Regions from separate parts of the Streptomyces sp. NPDC001406 genome, predicted to be linked through region 2. Evidence: predicted binding sites of a transcription regulator. Region 2 holds the regulator's gene; the other holds the start of a gene.
The links. The regulator HrcA, encoded in region 2, represses chaperone genes, less so after heat shock. The targets are predictions, from matches to a motif close to TTNGCACTCNGNNNNNCNGAGTGCNAA.
Positions count from the first base shown of each region.

Region 1 (9,619 bases), on a different contig from region 2:
GCCGTCCTGGTCGTCCTGCACAGCCTGGTCAACCAGCGCGTGGGGGACCTGCCCGCCGACGTCATCCGCCCCGCCGCCTGGGCCCGCGCGGGCCGCACGCAGGGCATCTCGCCGCTCCGGTGGGAAAATGGGGCGTGACGGAACCGGACCAGGGGGGCCGGAGGCAGCGCCATGACGTTCGTACAGCTCATCGAATGCAGGACCAGCCGGCTGGACGAGATGAACCGGCTGATGGACGACTGGGTCGAGCAGACCAGGGGCAAGCGGACGGCGACGCACGCGGTGGTCGGCAAGGACCGTTCGGACGCGTCGCACGTCGTCGAGGTGGTGGAGTTCCCGACGTACGAGGACGCGATGCGGAACTCGAACCTCCCGGAGACCGGCCGGATCTTCCAAGAGTTGGTCGCGTTGTGCGACGAGACCCCTACGTTCACGGATCTGGACGTCGTACGCGACGAGCAGTTGTACGAGGGCACCGTGCGGCGGTTCCTCGACACCCTCGCCACCGCGGGCGAGCTGCCGCCGCTCAACGACCTGCTCGACGAGGACATCCACAGCCACGATCCGATCAATCCGCAGAACACGATCGGGCTGGACAACGCCCTCGGCGAGTACCGGATGTGGCGGAGCGCCTTCGACTTCACCTTCACGGTCGAGGACGTGCTCGCCCAGGGCGACCGGGCCTGTGCGCGGTGGACCTGGAACGCCACGCACAAGGGCGACTTCCTGGGGATCGCCCCCACCGGCAGGCAGGTCGCCATGACCGGGATGACGCTGTTCCGGTTCGGCGACAACGGCAAGATCGCCGAGACCTGGTGGCAGCACGACCAGCTGGGGCTGATGCAACAGCTGGGCGCCCTCGACCAGTTGGAGCAGTAGACGGCGCAAGGCCCGGCACTCCGCGGGGAGTGCCGGGCCTTGGCTCAGGAGCGTGTCGCTCAGTGGGCGTGGCCGTGACCGTGGCCGTGGCCCGCCTCGGCCGGCTCCTCTTCCTTCTTCTCGACGACCAGGGTCTCGGTCGTGAGCAGGAGGGAGGCGATGGAGGCGGCGTTCTCCAGGGCGGAGCGGGTGACCTTCACCGGGTCGATGACGCCGGCCTTGACCAGGTCGCCGTACTCGCCGGTGGCGGCGTTGTAGCCGTTGCCCTTCTCCAGCTCGGCGACCTTGGAGACGATGACGTAGCCCTCGAGGCCCGCGTTCTCCGCGATCCAGCGCAGCGGCTCGACGGCGGCCTTGCGGACCACGGCAACACCGGTGGCCTCGTCGCCCGTCTTGCCGAGGTTGTCGTCCAGGACCTTGACGGCGTGGACCAGCGCGGAGCCACCACCGGAGACGATGCCCTCCTCGACCGCGGCGCGGGTCGCGGAGATGGCGTCCTCCAGACGGTGCTTCTTCTCCTTCAGCTCCACCTCGGTGGCGGCGCCGACCTTGATCACGCACACGCCGCCGGCCAGCTTCGCGAGGCGCTCCTGGAGCTTCTCGCGGTCCCAGTCGGAGTCGGTGTTCTCGATCTCGGCCTTGATCTGCGCGACGCGGCCGTGCACGTCCTCGGTCTTGCCGGCGCCGTCGACGATCGTGGTGTCGTCCTTGGTGACGGTGACACGGCGGGCGGAGCCGAGCACGTCCAGACCGACCTGGTCGAGCTTGAGGCCGACCTCCTCGGAGATGACCGTGGCACCGGTGAGGATCGCCATGTCCTGCAGCATCGCCTTGCGGCGGTCGCCGAAGCCGGGGGCCTTCACGGCGGTGGCGTTGAAGGTGCCGCGGATCTTGTTGACGACCAGGGTCGACAGGGCCTCGCCCTCGACGTCCTCGGCGATGATCAGCAGCGGCCTGGAGGCACCGGCCTGGATGACCTTCTCCAGCAGCGGCAGCAGGTCGGCGATGGCGCCGATCTTGCCCTGGGTGATCAGGATGTACGGGTCCTCGAGGACGGCCTCCATACGCTCCTGGTCCGTCACGAAGTACGGCGACAGGTAGCCCTTGTCGAAGGCCATGCCCTCGGTGAAGTCCAGCTCCAGACCGAAGGTGTTGGACTCCTCGACGGTGATGACACCGTCCTTGCCGACCTTGTCCATCGCCTCGGCGATGAGCTCGCCGACCTGCTGGTCCTGGGCGGACAGCGCGGCGACGGCGGCGATGTCGGACTTCTCGTCGATCGGGCGGGCCGAAGCGAGGAGTTCCTCGGAGACGGCGGCGACGGCGGCGTCGATGCCCTTCTTCAGGGCGGCCGGGGAGGCGCCCGCGGCGACGTTCTTCAGGCCCTCGCGGACGAGCGCCTGGGCCAGCACGGTGGCGGTGGTGGTGCCGTCACCAGCGATGTCGTTGGTCTTGGTGGCCACCTCCTTCACCAGCTGGGCGCCGAGGTTCTCGAACGGGTCCTCGACCTCGACCTCGCGGGCGATGGTGACGCCGTCGTTGGTGATGGTGGGGGCGCCGAACTTCTTGTCGATGACGACGTTGCGGCCCTTGGGGCCGATCGTCACCTTGACCGTGTCGGCAAGCTTGTTGACGCCGCGCTCAAGGGCGCGACGGGCGTCCTCGTCGAACTTCAGGATCTTCGCCATGACAGCGTGAGCCCTCTCGGAAATCTTGGGTGAACGAAAACTGCGCCCCCGGCGCCCGGCTTCCTATGGGTCGCGGGGGCCAAGGGCGCAGCTCAAAGCAACGAAATGTGCTTCGGGTGAATTACTTCTCGACGATCGCGAGCACGTCGCGAGCCGAGAGGACGAGGTACTCCTCGCCGTTGTACTTCACCTCGGTGCCGCCGTACTTGCTGTAGAGCACGACGTCGCCGACCTTGACGTCGAGCTCGACGCGCTTGCCGTCCTCGAAGCGGCCCGGGCCCACGGCCAGGACGACGCCCTCCTGGGGCTTCTCCTTGGCGGTGTCCGGAATGACCAGGCCCGAAGCCGTGGTCTGCTCGGCGTCGAGCGGCTGGACCACGATGCGGTCCTCAAGCGGCTTGATGGCAACCTTGGAGCTGGCGGTCGTCACGATCCGACCTCCCCCTTCGGAGATCTCACGGGGTTAACTGTCTGAGGTGGCGACCAGGTGGATCCGTCGTCGCGGGTGCCGGACCTGCCCGTCGCGTTGTTGGCACTCTCCAGGGGGGAGTGCCAGGGCCGAGACTATGACCGCGATTAGCACTCGGTCAAGCGGAGTGCCAATGCCTGCGGCGCGTCGGCCGTGGTTCCGCTCTCGGCGTACGCCTGCCGGCCTGCCCGGTGACGCTGCGACCGCCCCTGGGGGCTGCCGCCCCCAGCCCCCCGCATCGGCCTGAACGGCCTCGTCCTCAAACGCCGGACGGGCTGGTTGTGGCTGAGCAACACCGTCGCCTGCGGATGGCGGCCCTCGTCCTCTGTGTCCAGGACGGAACCGTGGCACTCGTACAGCCGGCGTGCAGCTGCGGCGCGAGACCGTCGCGCAGTCGCTGCCGTACCCGGTGCTCGTCGTACCGGCCCAGCCGTTCGAGATCGGCGCGCAGCACCGAGGCACGCAACTCCGCCGCGGGCTCGGCGTCTGCCGACGAGGCGCCAGCGGCGCCTCACAGGTAGTCCTCCAGGCGGCCCACCGTCAGGCCGCGGGACTGGGCGCGGCGCAGTAGGCGGGCCGTGCGGTCGCAGAGGGTGGGGGGCGTGGTGTCGTCCGGGGCCACGTTGACGATGTCGCCCGGGCGGAGGTGTTCGGGGCCGTGGGTGTACGTGATGCCGTCGGCGGTCGTCTCGGCACGCCAGAGGACCACCGCCGAGACACCGCAGTCCTCGGCCGCGCGCAGGGTCGTCCTGTCGTAGGCGCCGTGGGGTGGGCGGAAGAGGCGGGGGCGGTGGCCGAAGCGGGACTTGAGCTTGTCCTGCTGGCCGCAGATCTCGGCGCGCTGGCCGGCGTACGACAGCCCGCGCAGCGAGGTGCGGCCGAGGGTGTGGTTCTGGACGCCGGCGCCCGCCGACTGGAGCCGGGCGAGCCGGGCGTACCCCGGTCCGGCGGCGCGGTCGGTGAGGAACACATTGACCGGGAGCCGCAGTTCACGGACCATGTCGGCGAACCGGGAGTCCTTCTCGGCACCGTCGCCGTAGGTGAGGAAGACGACCCGGTCGCGGGTGCGGACGCGGTCCACCACCGGGGGCAGGGACCGGCCCGTCGTGTGCCGCCCCACGGGACGCACCGTGGGCGGCGGGGCCGGGGAGAGCGGCGATCCCAGGCCCCAGCGACGGTACGCCTGCTCCCCGTCCGGGCCGTGCGGCCGTACCCGCGCGGCCGCCTTCTTGCCCAGCCGTTCGATGGGGTCGACCGACTGGGCGCAGCCGCTCGCGGGAAGCAGGACGGCCGAGGCGAGCACGGCCGCCGTCAGTGCCCGGCACCGCCGCCGCCCCCTCGGCCGCTTCACAGGTAGTCCTCCAGGCGTGCCACCGCGTACCCCTCACGGGTGACCTTGTTCAGGAACCGGCGCATGTCGTCGACCATCGTGCCGTCCCAGTCGTCACGGCCCCGGAAGTGGGTGAGCACGATGTCACCGGGGTGCAGGCTCTTGTCGTCCTCGCGGTACTCCCAGTGGTCGACGAAGACCTCCTCGTCCCAGATCGGCGCGTACTTGATGCCGCAGGACTTGGCGGCGCGCAGGGTGTCGCCGTTGTAGTTGCCGTAGGGCGGGCGGAAGACGGTGGGGGTCTTGCCGAACCACTTCTCCATCACGCCCTGCATGCCGCAGATCTCGTTCTTCTGCTCCTCGTAGGACAGACCCGGCAGATAGGGGTGGTGGAGGGTGTGGTTGTTGAGGGTGACGCCCTCGGCCTGCATCTGCCGGAAGTACGCGTAGTCGTCCTTGATCAGGTAGTTGCTGAGGAAGGCGGTGTACGGGACCTTCAGGTCGCTCATCATGCGCAGGAACGCCGGGTCCTTCTCGGCGCCGTCGTCGATGGTGAGGAAGACGACCTTCTGCTTGGTGGGGATCGTGGTGAAGACCGGCGGCAGCTTCTCCTCCTCCTGGCCGTCGACCTCGAAGCCCGCGCGAGCGGTGATCCGCGGTTTGTGGGCCGGGGGCGGCGGAGGCATCAGGGGGACCTGGTCCAGGTCCCAGTGCCGCGCGGCGGCCGCGAGGGCGGCGCGGTCGGCCTTCAGCCGGGTGGCGTAGGAGTCCAGGGCGCGTGCGGGGGGTGCCTGAAGCCTCTGCTGGCCCGGGGCGGGACGTACACCGGCGTCCGGGCCCGACCCCGAACAGCCGGAGACGCCGGCGGCGACGGCGAGCGCGGCGACGCCCGCACGGAGACCAGCCCTCTTCAGGGCCCTATTTTTGTCATTTTGTACGACTGCTCGCATGGTGCCGGATCCTCGCAGGCCCCGGCCCCGAACCGGGGCAGGCACCGCCGCCGGAGGCGCACCATCCACCGACTGGCCCACAATGACCCGGTGAACGACCTCCTCCCCTTCCGCTCCCTGCTCACCCCCGAGGGCCGTGCCCTCCTCGACGAGGTCCGCGGCACGGCCCCCGCCGACGAACTCGCCGTCGCCACCCGGCTGCGCCGCGAGCACCCGGCGGACCTGGTGTCGGCGGCCCTCGGCCAGGCCCGGCTGCGGCAGCGGGCGGCGGCGAAGTTCGGGGCCGAGGACGCCGAGCGGATGTTCTTCACGCCCAACGGGGTCGAGCAGTCCACGCGGACGAGCGTGGCGGCGTACCGGGCGGGACGCCTCCGCGAACTGGGGGTGACCTCCGTCGCCGACCTGTGCTGCGGCATCGGCGGCGACGCGCTCGCCCTCGCGCGCGCCGGGATCCGGGTGCTCGCGGTGGACCGGGATCCGCTGACGGCGGAGGTCGCGCGGGCGAACGCCGAGGCGCTGGGGCTGGGCGAGCTGATCGAGGTGCGCGAGGCGGACGTGACAAAGGTGGACACGTCCTCCTACGACGCCGTCTTCGTCGACCCGGCACGGCGGGGCGGACGGGGCCGGATCTTCGATCCCGAGGCGTACTCCCCGCCGCTCTCGTGGGCGGTGGGCGCGGCCTCGGCGGCCCGGGTCGCCGCGCTGAAGATCGCCCCCGGCATCCCCCACGAGACGGTCCCGGCCGGCGCCGAGGCCGAGTGGATCTCCGACGGCGGGGACGTGAAGGAGGCGGTGCTGTGGTTCGGGGCCGGGATCCGGCCGGGCGCCGTGCGGGCCACGCTGCTGCCGGGGCCGCGCTCGCTGCTCGGGCGGGGGCTGCCGGATCCCCGAGTGCGGCCCGTGGGGCGGTACCTGTACGAGCCGGACGGGGCCGTCATCCGAGCACATCTGGTCGCCGAGGTGGCCGAGTCGGTCGGCGGCGGGCTCGTCGACGAGACCATCGCGTACGTCACGGCGGACGAGCTGCGGCCGACGCCGTTCGCGTCCGCCTACGAGATCACCGATCAACTCCACTTCAACGTGAAGAAGTTGAAGGCGCTGCTGCGGGAGCGCGAGGTCGGCACGCTGACCGTGAAGAAGCGCGGGTCGGCCGTGGAACCCGAGGAGTTGCGGCGGAAGGTGAAGCCCCGGGGGCCCAACTCGGCGACGGTGTTCCTCACACGCGTCGCGGGCGCCCCGACGATGCTGCTCGGGGCGCCCGCGAACGGCTGAGCACCGTGTCGGTCATGGCTGCCGGTCGAGCTCCCTCACCCGCGCGGCCAGCAGCTCCCGCTCCCGCGCGTTGCGGGTGAGCTCGGCGGCCCGCGCGAGCTCGGCGCGCGCCTCCGCCGTACGCCCGAGGCGGGCCAGCAGGTCGCCGCGGACGCTGGGCAGCAGGTGGTAGTCGCGCAGCGCGGGTTCGGCGGCGAGGGCGTCGATGATCACCAGGGCCGGGCCCGGGCCCTCGGCCATGGACACGGCGACCGCGCGGTTGAGTTCGACGACCGGGGACGGGGCGCGGGCGGCGAGCAGGCCGTAGAGGGTCGCGATGGTCGTCCAGTCGGTCTCCTCGTAGGAGTACGCGTGCGCGTGGCAGGCGGCGATCGCGGCCTGGAGGGCGTACGGGCCGGGTGCGCCGGATGGAAGTCCCCCCTGCTCGAGCGAAGCCGAGAGCTTGGGGGACGTGGCGTCCGCGCGGGCGAGGGCCTTGATGCCGCGGGCGATGAGCATGCGGTTCCAGCGGCGGCGGTTCTGGTCCCTGAGGAGGACCGGTGCGCCGTCGGGGCCGGTGCGGGCGGCGGCGCGGGACGCCTGGAACTCCAGCAGCGAGGTCAGGGCGTGGACCTCCGGTTCCTTCGGCATGAGGGAGGACAGGACACGGGCCAGGCGCAGGGCGTCCTCGCACAGGGCGGGGCGCAGCCAGTCGTCCCCGGCCGTGGCCGCGTACCCCTCGTTGAAAATCAGATAGATGACGTCGAGCACGGAGCCGAGACGGGCCTCGCGGTCGGGCCCGTACGGAACCTCGAAAGCGACGTTCTTCGTGGCCAGCGTGCGCTTCGCGCGCACGATCCGCTGCGCGACGGTCGGCTCGGGCACGAGGAAGGCGCGGGCGATCTCGGGCGTCGTCAGGCCGCCCAGCAGACGCAGGGTGAGGGCGATCCGGGCCTCGGCGGACAGCACCGGGTGGCAGGTGGTGAAGACCAGACGGAGCAGGTCGTCGTCGATGTCCGCCGGGTCGGCGGGTTCGTGCGGCGGGGCGGTGGTCTCCAGGTCCCGGCCGATCTCGGCCAGCTTGCGGGCATAGCGCTCGCGGCGCCGCACCAGGTCCACGGCACGGTGCCGTGCGGTGGCCATGAGCCAGGCACCGGGGTTGTCGGGCACACCGTCCCCGGGCCACTGCTCCAGGGCAGCGACCAGGGCATCCTGCGCGAGCTCCTCCGCGATACCGACATCGCGGACGATACGGGTCACGCCGGCGATGACGCGCGGGTACTCCAGCCGGAAGACGGTCTCGATCGCCCGGGAGGCGGGGGGCTGCTCGGGAGGCTGCTCGGTGGGCTGCTGTTCCACAGCCCACCATGCAACACCGTCGGCGGCCGTACGCCAAGAAATGTCAGCCCTCGGCGATCTCGCGGACCTCGCAGGTCACCGTCCAGTGCGCCTCGTGCACCTTCAGGAACCGCTTGGCCCACTCCAGGGCCTCGGCCTTGTCCTTGCACTGCATGAGCGCGTAGCCGCCGATGACTTCCTTGGACTCGGTGAACGGCCCGTCGGTGACGGAGAGCTCGCCGCCCTCCCAGCGCACGCGGGTGCCCTGGGCGGAGGGGGTCAGCCCGGCGGTGTCGAGCATGACGCCGGCCTTGGTGATCTCCTCGATCAGCTCGCCCATCCGCTGCATCAGCTCGGGGCTGGGGCCGTCAGCGGGGGCGGTGGACTCGTCGATCCGCACGAGCGACAGATAGCGGGGCATGGTGGCTCCTCAAGTCCGATCGGCGGGGCCTCTCCCCGCCTCTCACCCATGCGTCGAACGGGAGACACCCGAATCGACACGCACCCCGAAATTCTCCGAAGATTTTTTCCACGTCCCGGCTTCCTCGGGAGTTTCCGCAGGTCGTAGGGCGATTCAGTCCGCCCGCAAGGAGTCCCACAGTTCACTCGCCGCCGGTTCCTTCGCCACCACGCGGTTGGGGTCGGACGGGGCCGTGACCACCGGCATCGTCAGCGTTCTCACGTGGTCGGAGGACAGCCCCTTCAGGCTCTGGCCGAGGCGCGTCAGTTCCTTCAGGGAGTCGAGGCCGGTGTCCATGGTCAGGCTGGAGGTCACCGCGTCGGCGACCCGGTACAGCTTGGCCGGGTCGGTGAGCAGGTCGGTGGCCGCCATCTGCTCCAGCAGGGCCTTCACCAGCTTCTGCTGGAGGCCTATCCGGCCGAGGTCACTGCCGTCGCCTATGCCGTGCCGGGTGCGGGCGAGCGCCAGTGCCTGCTTGCCGTTCAGATGGTGGGTGCCCGCCGCGAGGTGCAGATGGCTCTTGTCGTCGTCGATGTCCTCGTCGGTGGTGACCGTGACTCCGCCCAGGGCGTTCACCAGCTTCGCGAAGCCCGAGAAGTCGATCTCGATGTAGTGGTCCATGCGGACGTCCGTGATCGACTCGACCGTCTTGACCGCGCACACCGGGCCGCCCACCGAATAGGCGCTGTTGAACATGGCGTTGTAGGCCTGCGCCGTGGAGCCTCCGGAGGACAGGGGGCAGGACGGGCGCGTGACCAGCGTGTCGCGCGGGATGCTGACGACGGTGGCCTCGGTGCGGCCCGCGTCGATGTGCACGACCATCGCCGTGTCGGAGCGGGCGCCCGAACTGCTGCCGCCGCCGAGCTCCTTGTTCGCCTTGCCGCTGCGTGAGTCGGAGCCCAGGACCAGGATGTTCACGGCCCCGGTGGGCAGAGGGGAGGCCGAGGCGGAGGCGGACGGGGTGACGACCGCTCGCGCCGGACGGTCGTCACCGAGGGCGCTGTTGATGTCGACGCTCTTGATGTTGTTGTTGAGGTGCCAGTAGGCCCAGCCCCCGGCGGCGATGCCGAGCACCAGCACACCCGCCAGGGTGAGACCGGCGGCCTTCAGTACCCTCGACCGCCGGCCCAACCGTCTGCGCTCGTCGCCGTTCTCGTCGTGTACGGTCACGGCAAGAACGTAAGTCCGAATTATTAGGGGACTGTTAGGTTCCGGGGCGAGAAGCCGTTTTCTTCGGAAAATCTCACGCTTCTC
Region 1 is NZ_JBIAWG010000015.1:172,388-182,006, forward strand. Features, by position in the region: gene ACFY1J_RS33215 (acyl-CoA carboxylase subunit epsilon) at 1-138, shown strand, start outside; gene ACFY1J_RS33220 (ester cyclase) at 172-879, shown strand; gene groL (chaperonin GroEL) at 939-2,567, opposite strand; gene groES (co-chaperone GroES) at 2,689-2,997, opposite strand; partial or broken gene ACFY1J_RS33235 (GNAT family N-acetyltransferase) at 3,407-3,502, opposite strand; gene ACFY1J_RS33240 (polysaccharide deacetylase family protein) at 3,548-4,387, opposite strand; gene ACFY1J_RS33245 (polysaccharide deacetylase family protein) at 4,384-5,316, opposite strand; gene ACFY1J_RS33250 (methyltransferase domain-containing protein) at 5,299-6,588, shown strand; gene ACFY1J_RS33255 (RNA polymerase sigma factor) at 6,601-7,926, opposite strand; gene ACFY1J_RS33260 (YciI family protein) at 7,970-8,326, opposite strand; gene ACFY1J_RS33265 (LCP family protein) at 8,480-9,535, opposite strand.
Region 1: a site for HrcA is predicted at 3,144-3,170, ahead of groES (co-chaperone GroES). Genes of this name have one in related genera too.

Region 2 (9,619 bases):
TCGCCATCCTCGAGGAAACCAGCCAGCCACAGCCCGACCTTGTGGTAATCGAGCGAGGGGTCGGGCCCGAGCATGGAAGGCTGATGCCGTCCGAGGTCATCACCTTGCTGGTGGAAGTGGTCTCCAAGACGAGCGTGGACCGAGACTATGGGGTCAAGCGTTCGATCTACGCGGCGGCAAAAATCCCCGCCTATTTCATCATCGACCCCGTCATGGCCCAATGCGTACTGCTCACCGAGCCCGTGGGACGTGGAGAGGACGCGGACTACCGACGCCAGCGAATTACCAAGTTCGGCGACCGTACGCCATTGGAGCCTCTCGGCCTCGAACTGGACACCAGCGAATTCGCCACGTACGAGAACGTCAGGCCCCACCGCTACCCGTGACGAAGTCGATCAGCTCCTCCACCCTCCCCAGCAACTCCGGCTCCAGGTCCTTGTAGGACCGCACCCGCGACAGAATCCCCTGCCAAGCCGCCCCCGTGTTCTCCGGCCAGCCCAGCGCCCGGCACACGCCCGTCTTCCAGTCCTGGCCGTGCGGGATGCGCGGCCAGGCCGCGATGCCCAGGGACGCCGGCTTCACCGCCTCCCAGATGTCGATGTACGGGTGGCCCACCACCAGCGCGTGCTCGCTCGTCACCGACTCCGCGATCCGCCACTCCTTCGTACCCGGCACCAGGTGGTCCACGAGAACGCCCAGCCGCGCGTCCGGGCCCGGGGCGAAGTCCGCCACGATCGACGGCAGGTCGTCCACGCCCTCCAGGTACTCCACGACCACGCCCTCGATGCGCAGGTCGTCGCCCCACACCTTCTCGACCAGCTCCGCGTCGTGCCGGCCCTCGACGTAGATGCGGCCGGCGCGGGCGACACGCGCGCGTGCGCCGGGGACGGCGACCGAGCCGGAAGCGGTACGGGTGGGACGTACCGGCGCCGTCGAACGCCGCACCAGCGTCACCACCCTGCCCTCCAGCAGGAAGCCGCGCGGCTCCAGCGGGAACACCCGGTGCTTGCCGAAGCGGTCCTCCAGCGTCACCGTGCCCGCCTCGCAGCGGATCACCGCGCCGCAGAAGCCGGTGCCGGGCTCCTCCACCACCAGACCGGGGTCCGCCGGGACCTCCGGGACCGGCTTGGGCTTCTTCCAGGGCGGGGTCAGGTCCGGCGAGTACTGGCGCATTCGGATGACGATAGGAGAACCGCCGTACCCCCGCTCACGACACGCCGAAACGCGCCGCCAGCTCGTCGCGCTGCCGTCGGACGAAGCCCGCGTCGACCACCGCTCCGTGGCCGGGGACGTACAGCGCGTCCTCGCCGCCGAGGGCGAGCAGCCGGTCGAGGGCCGCGGGCCACCGCGACGGTACGGCGTCGGGGCCGGCCTGGGGCTCGCCGGACTCCTCGACGAGGTCGCCGCAGAACACCACCTCGGGGTCGCCCGGAACCAGGACCGCCAGGTCATGGGCGGTGTGTCCCGGTCCGACGTTCGCCAGCAGCACCTGGCGGCCCCCGCTCAGGTCCAGCGTCCACTCGCCGGAGACCGGATGACGGGGCAGGACAAGGGCATCGGCCGCTTCCTCCGCCTCCCGGGCGGGCAGCCCGTTGCGGATCGCGTCCCGGCGCAGTTCCTCCCGCTCGTACGCGAACACCGCGTCCGTGCCGACCGCGGCGAACACCTCCGCGCCCGCGAACGCCGCCGCACCGAAGACATGGTCGAAGTGGGGGTGGGTGAGCGCAAGATGGGTCACACGGTGACCGGCGAGCTGCTGCGCCCGCGCGCGCAACCACGCGCCCTCCCCGAGGCTCGACCCGGCGTCCACCACCAGCGCCGTACCCTCACCGAGAACCAGCCCCGCCGTGCAGTCCCAGCCAGGCAGTCGGCACCTGCCCACCCCGGCGGCCACCCGCTCCCACCCCAGCTCTTCCCAAGTCACCGTCATACGGCGACGCTATCCGTGACGGCCACCACGGGCACGAAGGCGCATGACCGGCCTTGCCCGGGGCGTACCCCACCGCCGTACACTGGGCCGGGGAACTCTGGCACTCGGACGAGCAGAGTGCCAGGCAGAGCGTCAAGATCACGACATTTCTGGAGGTGTGCGCGAATGCTGAGCGAACGCAGGCTCCAAGTGCTGCGCGCCATCGTCCAGGACTATGTCGGCACGGAGGAGCCGGTCGGCTCCAAGGCGCTGACCGAGCGGCACAACCTCGGTGTGTCCCCGGCGACCGTCCGCAATGACATGGCGGCCCTGGAGGACGAGGGCTTCATCGCCCAGCCGCACACCAGCGCGGGGCGGATTCCGACGGACAAGGGCTATCGGCTGTTCGTCGACAAACTCGCCGGCGTCAAGCCGATGAGCGCCCCCGAACGGCGGGCGATCCAGAACTTCCTCGACGGCGCCGTCGACCTGGACGACGTCGTGGCACGCACGGTCCGGCTGCTCGCCCAGCTCACCCGGCAGGTCGCCGTCGTGCAGTACCCCTCCCTGACCCGGTCGACCGTGCGGCACGTGGAGCTGCTGTCGCTCGCGCCCGCGCGGGTGATGCTCGTGCTGATCACGGACACCGGCCGGGTCGAGCAGCGGATGGTCGACTGCCCGGCACCCTTCGGGGAATCGTCCCTGGCGGATCTGCGGGCGCGGCTGAACAGCCGGGTCGCGGGCCGTCGTTTCACGGACGTGCCCCAGCTGGTCGAGGACCTGCCGGACGCCTTCGAGGTCGAGGACCGAGGCACGGTCTCGACGGTGCTCTCCACCCTGCTGGAGACGCTCGTCGAGGAGAACGAGGAGCGACTGATGATCGGCGGCACCGCCAATCTGACCCGCTTCGGACATGACTTTCCCCTCACGATCCGGCCCGTCCTGGAGGCACTGGAGGAGCAGGTCGTGCTCCTCAAGCTCCTCGGCGAGGCCAAGGATCCGGGTGTGATCGTGCGCATCGGGCACGAGATCGCCCATGAGGGACTCAACTCCACGTCCGTCGTGTCGGTCGGTTACGGTTCGGGCGGCGAGGCAGTCGCCAAGCTCGGCGTGGTCGGACCGACCCGCATGGATTACCCGGGAACGATGGGAGCGGTACGCGCAGTGGCACGTTACGTCGGACAGATCCTGGCGGAGTCGTAAGTGGCCACGGACTACTACGCCGTTCTCGGCGTGCGTCGCGACGCGTCGCAGGAAGAGATCAAGAAGGCCTTCCGCCGGCTCGCGCGCGAGCTGCACCCGGACGTGAACCCGGATCCGAAGACCCAGGAGCGGTTCAAGGAGATCAACGCCGCTTACGAGGTGCTGTCGGACCCGCAGAAGAAGCAGGTCTACGACCTCGGCGGCGACCCGCTCTCGCAGGCCGGCGGGGCCGGTGCGGGCGGCTTCGGGGCCGGTGGCTTCGGCAACTTCTCCGACATCATGGACGCGTTCTTCGGTACGGCGTCGCAGCGCGGGCCGCGCTCGCGTACCCGCCGGGGCCAGGACGCGATGATCCGTATCGAGGTCGAGCTGGACGAAGCGGCCTTCGGTACGACGAAGGACATCCAGGTCGACACGGCCGTCGTCTGCAACACCTGCAACGGTGAGGGCGCCGCGCCGGGCACCACCGCCCAGACGTGTGACATGTGCCGCGGCCGCGGTGAGGTGTCGCAGGTGACCCGGTCCTTCCTGGGCCAGGTCATGACGTCCCGCCCGTGCCCCCAGTGCCAGGGCTTCGGCACCGTGGTGCCCACCCCGTGCCCGGAGTGCGCCGGCGACGGCCGCGTGCGGTCCCGCCGCACCCTCACGGTCAAGATCCCGGCCGGTGTGGACAACGGCACGCGCATCCAGCTCGCCGGTGAGGGCGAGGTCGGCCCCGGCGGCGGTCCCGCCGGTGACCTGTACGTCGAGATCCACGAGCTGCCGCACGCCATGTTCCAGCGGCGCGGCGACGACCTGCACTGCACGGTGACGCTCCCGATGACGGCGGCGGCGCTCGGCACCAAGGTCCCGCTGGAGACCCTGGACGGCCTCGAAGAGGTCGACATCCGCCCGGGCACCCAGTCCGGCCAGTCGATCCCGCTGCACGGCCGGGGCGTCACGCATCTGCGCGGCGGCGGCCGGGGCGACCTCGTGGTCCACGTCGAGGTCCAGACCCCGAACAAGCTGGACCCCGAGCAGGAGCGCCTGCTGCGCGAGCTGGCCAAGCTGCGCGGCGAGGAACGGCCCCAGGGCCAGTTCCAGCCGGGGCAGCAGGGGCTGTTCTCTCGGCTGAAGGATGCCTTCAACGGTCGCTGACGGGTCGGGCGACGGTCGCCGATCCGGCCGCATGCCAATGGCGTATGCCAAGGGAAGGCCGGATTCGGACTTGATCGGAGGACGTGACAACATGCCGTCATGTCCTCCGCACTGACCGATCTCTTCCCTCATCCGATCGTGCAGGCCCCCATGGCGGGCGGTATCTCCGTCCCGCAGCTCGCGGCAGCCGTGTCCGATGCGGGCGGTCTCGGATTCCTCGCCGCCGGATACAAGACCGCCGACGGCCTGTACCAGGAGATCAAGCAGCTGCGCGGACTCACCAACCGCCCCTTCGGCGTGAACCTCTTCATGCCGCAGCCGGAGTACGCCGACCCGTCGGCCGTGGAGGTCTACGCCCACCAGCTGGCCGGCGAGGCCGCCTGGTACGAGATCGAGCTCGGCGACCCGGACAGCGGCCGCGACGACGGCTACGACGTCAAGCTCGCCGTGCTCCTCGACAACCCGGTGCCGGTGGTCTCCTTCCACTTCGGCGTCCCCACCCGTGAGGTGCTGGAGTCCTTCCGCCGCGCGGGCACCCTCACCCTGGTCACCGCGACCACCGCCGAGGAGGCCCTCGCCGTGCAGCGGGCCGGCGCCGACGCGGTGATCGCGCAGGGCGTGGAGGCCGGCGGACACCAGGGCACCCACCGCGACATCCCGGAGAGCGACTGCGCGGGCATCGGACTGCTCTCCCTCGTCGCGCAGATCCGCGAGACCGTGGACCTCCCGATCGTCGCGGCCGGCGGCATCATGCGCGGCGGTCAGATCGCCGCCGCCCTCGCGGCGGGCGCGAGCGCGGCCCAGCTCGGCACCGCGTTCCTCGCGACCCCCGAGTCCGGTGCGAACGCCCTGCACAAGCGGGCGCTGACCAGCCCGCTCTTCGCCCATACGGAGCTGACCCGCGCGTTCTCCGGCCGACCGGCCCGCGGCCTGGTCAACCGCTTCATGCGCGAGCACGGGCCGTATGCCCCCGCCGCCTACCCGGAGGTCCACCATCTGACCTCGCCGCTGCGCAAGGCGGCCGCCAAGGCCGGTGACGCGCAGGGCATGGCGCTGTGGGCGGGCCAGGGGCACCGGATGGCCCGGGACCTGCCGGCCGGGCAGCTGGTGGAGGCACTGGCGGCCGAACTCGCCGCGGCCGAGACAGCGTTGTCGACCAGGGGTGAGGCGCGATGACGGCACCGGTCTTCGTCGTCGAGCACTTCCGCGCGGGCGGCGGCGGGCAGTACGTCCTCGACGGCCCCGAGGGACGGCACGCGGTCTCCGTGAAGCGGCTCCAGCCCGGCGAGGAGGTCGTCCTCACCGACGGCGCCGGACGCTACGCGGTGTGCGAGGTGGTCGGCACCGAGGGCAAGGACCGGCTGATCGTCCATATGAGCACCGTGGACGAGGAGCCGGCGGACTCGCCCCGGATCACCGTCGTCCAGGCCCTGCCCAAGGGCGACCGTGGTGAGGTCGCCGTCGAGACCATGACCGAGGTCGGCGTCGACGCGATCGTGCCGTGGCAGGCCGCCCGCTGCATCACCCAGTGGAGGGGCGAGCGCGGGCTCAAGGCGCTCGGCAAGTGGCGGGCCACCGCCCGTGAGGCCGGCAAGCAGTCCCGCCGGGTCCGCTTCCCCGAGGTCGCGGACGCGGCGACGACCAAGCAGGTTGCCGCACTTCTCGCCAAAGCCGACTTCGCCGCCGTGCTCCACTCCGACTTCGAGCACCGCAGTGCACCGCTCGCCACCGCCGAACTCCCCGCCGAGGGCGAGATCGTGCTGGTCGTGGGGCCCGAAGGGGGCGTCTCCCGGGAGGAGTTGGCGCTCTTCGAGGAGGCGGGCGCCAAAGCGTACGTCCTGGGGCGTACCGTGCTGCGTACATCGACCGCCGGGACCGCCGCGGCGGCCCTCCTGCTGGGCCGTACCGGCCGCTGGTCCTGACACCAGGGGGAGACACCGTGGAACTCGCACAGGTCCGGCTGCTCGTCACCGACTTCGCCGCCTGCTACCGCTTCTACGCCGAAGTCCTCGGCCTCAAGCCGCAGTCCGGCGCGACCGGGGGCCCGTACGAGAAGTTCAGCCCGCACTCCGGCTCCGCCGGGATCGCACTGCAGGACCGCTCGATGATGGCCTCGGTGCTGGGCGAACTGGGCGAGACGGCCACCGGTCACCGCTCCATGGTGGTCCTGCGCGTCGACGACCTCGACGCCTACTGCGCCGACATCACCTCCCGCGGAGCCGTCCTGATCCACGGCCCCGCCCCCATGACCGACCGCATGCGCGTCGCCCACCTCAAGGACCCGGAGGGCAACCTGGTGGAACTCCAGGAGTGGCTGCTGCTGCGCGGCTGACCGCCACGGCGGCGTACAGCTCCCAGCCGTCCAGCTCCGCGGGGCCCGGCAGCGCCCCACGCCGCCGGGCCTCGTCGACGAAGGCGCGTACGACACCGGGTTCGTGCAGATTGAGCGGGTCGCCGCCGGCTTCGGCCACGCATCCCGAGCGCCAATACGCCCCTCGCCCGCCCGGAAGACGATCCGCGTGGGCATCGCTGCGCATCCGCTCAGGTTGGGCGAGCCGAATGCCACTCGACGGTGGCGTGCGCGAACACTTGAGTGGCCGTTTGTGCTCTTCCGTAGCGCCGGTGTCGGTGGGAGGCTGCCCTCCATGGGGGCATTGAGGAGGATTTGGCGTCGGCCGCGCGGGACGCGGGTGGTGGCCGTGGCAGGGCTCGCGGTGGTGGCTGTGGGCGGAGCCGTGGCCTGCCAGCCGGGTGATCTGAGCACGGCGTCGGTGGCGTACACCACCGACAGGACCGCGACCGCGGAGCTGGAACGGCAGCACGTCGACGTGCGCTGGCTCACCTGCACGGGCAACTACGGCAACCAGGGCTACACGCCCGGGAAGACGCCCTCGCCCAGCGAGTCCACCGTCGTCTCCGTCGACTGCCAGGGGCAGACGAAAGACGGACGGAAGATCACCGTCACCGGCAAGGTCACCAAGGCCGTCGACGGCGCGTGCGTGCGCGGAGACCTCGTCGCCAAGGTCGGCGGCAAGGAGTGGTTCCATGTCAAGGGACTCGGCAACTGCAACGCCAGGCCCGGACCGACCTACACCCCGCCCGTCACCTACCGGCCCTCGGGCGGACAGCAGCCCGGTCCCACCGTCACCGTCACCCGGACCATCTGGTGCAAGGGCGACCCGACCTGCTGGCCCGTCGAGGGCAAGTGATCGGAAAGGGATTCACCGACTCCGCCCGCTGCATATGGTGATCGGGTGACTGAGTCCACATCGACGGGTTCGGCGGGTTCGACACGATCGACAGGATCGGCAGGATCGGCACCTTCGTCTGCGTATCTCCGATTTCCCCACCTGCACGGCGACTTGGTCGCCTTCACCGCCGAGGACGACGTCTGGCTCGCGCCCCTCGACGGCGGCCGGGCGTGGCGCGTCGGCGCCGACAACGTGCCGGTGTCCCATCCGCGTATCTCGCCCGACGGTACGACCGTCGCCTGGACCTCGACCCGGGACGGCGCCCCCGAGGCACATATCGCCCCGGTCACCGGCGGTCCCGCCAAGCGGCTCACGCACTGGGGCAGTTGGCGGACCCAGGTGCGCGGCTGGACCCCCGACGGACAGGTCCTCGCGCTCACCACCCACGGCCAGTCCAGCCTGCGCCGCTCCTGGGCGCACGCCGTCCCGCTCGACGGCGGACCGGCCACCGCCCTGCCGTACGGGCCCGTCGGCGACGTCGCCTTCGGGCCGCGCACCGTGCTGCTGTCCGCGCCGATGGGCCGCGAGGCCGCCTGGTGGAAGCGGTACCGGGGCGGTACGGCGGGCAAGTTGTGGATCGACGCGGAGGGCACGGGCGAGTTCGCACGGCTGCACGAGGAGCTCGACGGGAACCTGGAGTACCCCTTGTGGGTGGGGGACCGGATCGCGTTCCTGTCCGACCACGAGGGCACCGGTGCGCTGTACTCCTCCCTCGCCGACGGCTCCGGGCTGCGGCGGCACACCCCGCTCGACGGCTTCTACGCCCGGCACGCCGCCACCGACGGCAGCCGGGTCGTCTACTCCAGCGCCGGTGAACTGTGGCTGCTCGACGACCTGGAGAGCGCCGAGCCACGCAGGCTGGACGTACGGCTGGGCGGGCCGCGCGTCGACCTGCAGCCGTACCCGGTGGACGCGTCCCGCTGGTTCGGGGCCGCGTCCCCCGACCACGGCGCGCGCGGCAGCGCCGTCTCCGTGCGCGGCGCGATCCACTGGATCACCCACCGCTCCGGTCCCGCCCGCGCGCTGGCGGCCAAGCCCGGCGTACGGGCCCGGCTGCCGCGCGCCTTCCGCGCCGACGGCGAGGAATGGGTGGTGTGGGTGACCGACGCCGAGGGCGACGACGCCCTGGAGTTCGCCCCGGCGACCGGACTCGCGCCCGGCGCGATCCCCAGACGGCTCGCCGCGGGACAGCTCGGCCGGGTCCTGGAGCTGGCCATGGCGCCCGACGGCAGCCGGGCCGCCGTCGCCGCGCACGACGGGCGACTGCTGCTCGTCGAACGGGAGACCGGCGAGGTGCGCGAGGTCGACCGCAGCGCCGACGGCGAGGTGTCCGGGCTGGCCTTCTCGCCCGACTCGGCCTGGCTCGCCTGGTCGCACCCCGGCCCGCGCCCCCTGTCCCAGCTCAAGCTCGCCCACACCACCGACCTGTCGGTCACCGAGGCGACCCCGCTGCGCTTCCAGGACTACGCCCCCGCCTTCACCCTCGACGGCAAGCACCTCGCCTTCCTGTCCAACCGCTCCTTCGACCCGGTCTACGACGAGCACGTCTTCGACCTGGCCTTCGTCGTCGGCGACCGCCCCCACCTGATCACCCTCGCCGCGACCACACCGTCCCCGTTCGGCCCGCAGCGGCACGGCCGCCCCTTCGAGACGCCCGACAAGGACGAGACCCCCGACAGCGAGGGCACCCCGACCACCCGCGTCGACCTCGAAGGACTCGCCGAACGGGTCGTCCCCTTCCCGGTCGAGGCCGCCCGCTACTCCAATCTGCGCGCGGCCAAGGACGGCGTGCTGTGGCTGCGCCACCCGGTGCAGGGCGTCCTGGGCGCCTCCCGGGCCACCCCCGACGCCCCCGAGCCCAAGACCGAGCTGGAGCGCTACGACCTCGCCCAGCGGCGCATCGAGCATCTCGCCGCCGACGCCGACCACTTCGAGGTGAGCGGCGACGGCAAGCGCGTCCTGCTGTGGAGCGACGGCCGGCTCCGGGTCGTACCCAGCGACCGGCGCGCCGCCCACGACGACGACGGCGACACCAGCGTCACGGTCGACCTCGCCCGGGTACGGCAGAGCGTCGACCCGGCCGCGGAGTGGCGCCAGATGTACGACGAGGCCGGGCGCA
Region 2 is NZ_JBIAWG010000001.1:551,529-561,147, forward strand. Features, by position in the region: gene ACFY1J_RS02410 (Uma2 family endonuclease) at 1-386, shown strand, start outside; gene ACFY1J_RS02415 (DUF3097 domain-containing protein) at 364-1,173, opposite strand; gene ACFY1J_RS02420 (MBL fold metallo-hydrolase) at 1,208-1,930, opposite strand; gene hrcA (heat-inducible transcriptional repressor HrcA) at 2,096-3,112, shown strand; gene dnaJ (molecular chaperone DnaJ) at 3,113-4,249, shown strand; gene ACFY1J_RS02435 (nitronate monooxygenase) at 4,349-5,425, shown strand; gene ACFY1J_RS02440 (16S rRNA (uracil(1498)-N(3))-methyltransferase) at 5,422-6,171, shown strand; gene ACFY1J_RS02445 (VOC family protein) at 6,189-6,581, shown strand; gene ACFY1J_RS02450 (hypothetical protein) at 6,895-7,458, shown strand; gene ACFY1J_RS02455 (S41 family peptidase) at 7,612-9,619, shown strand, end outside.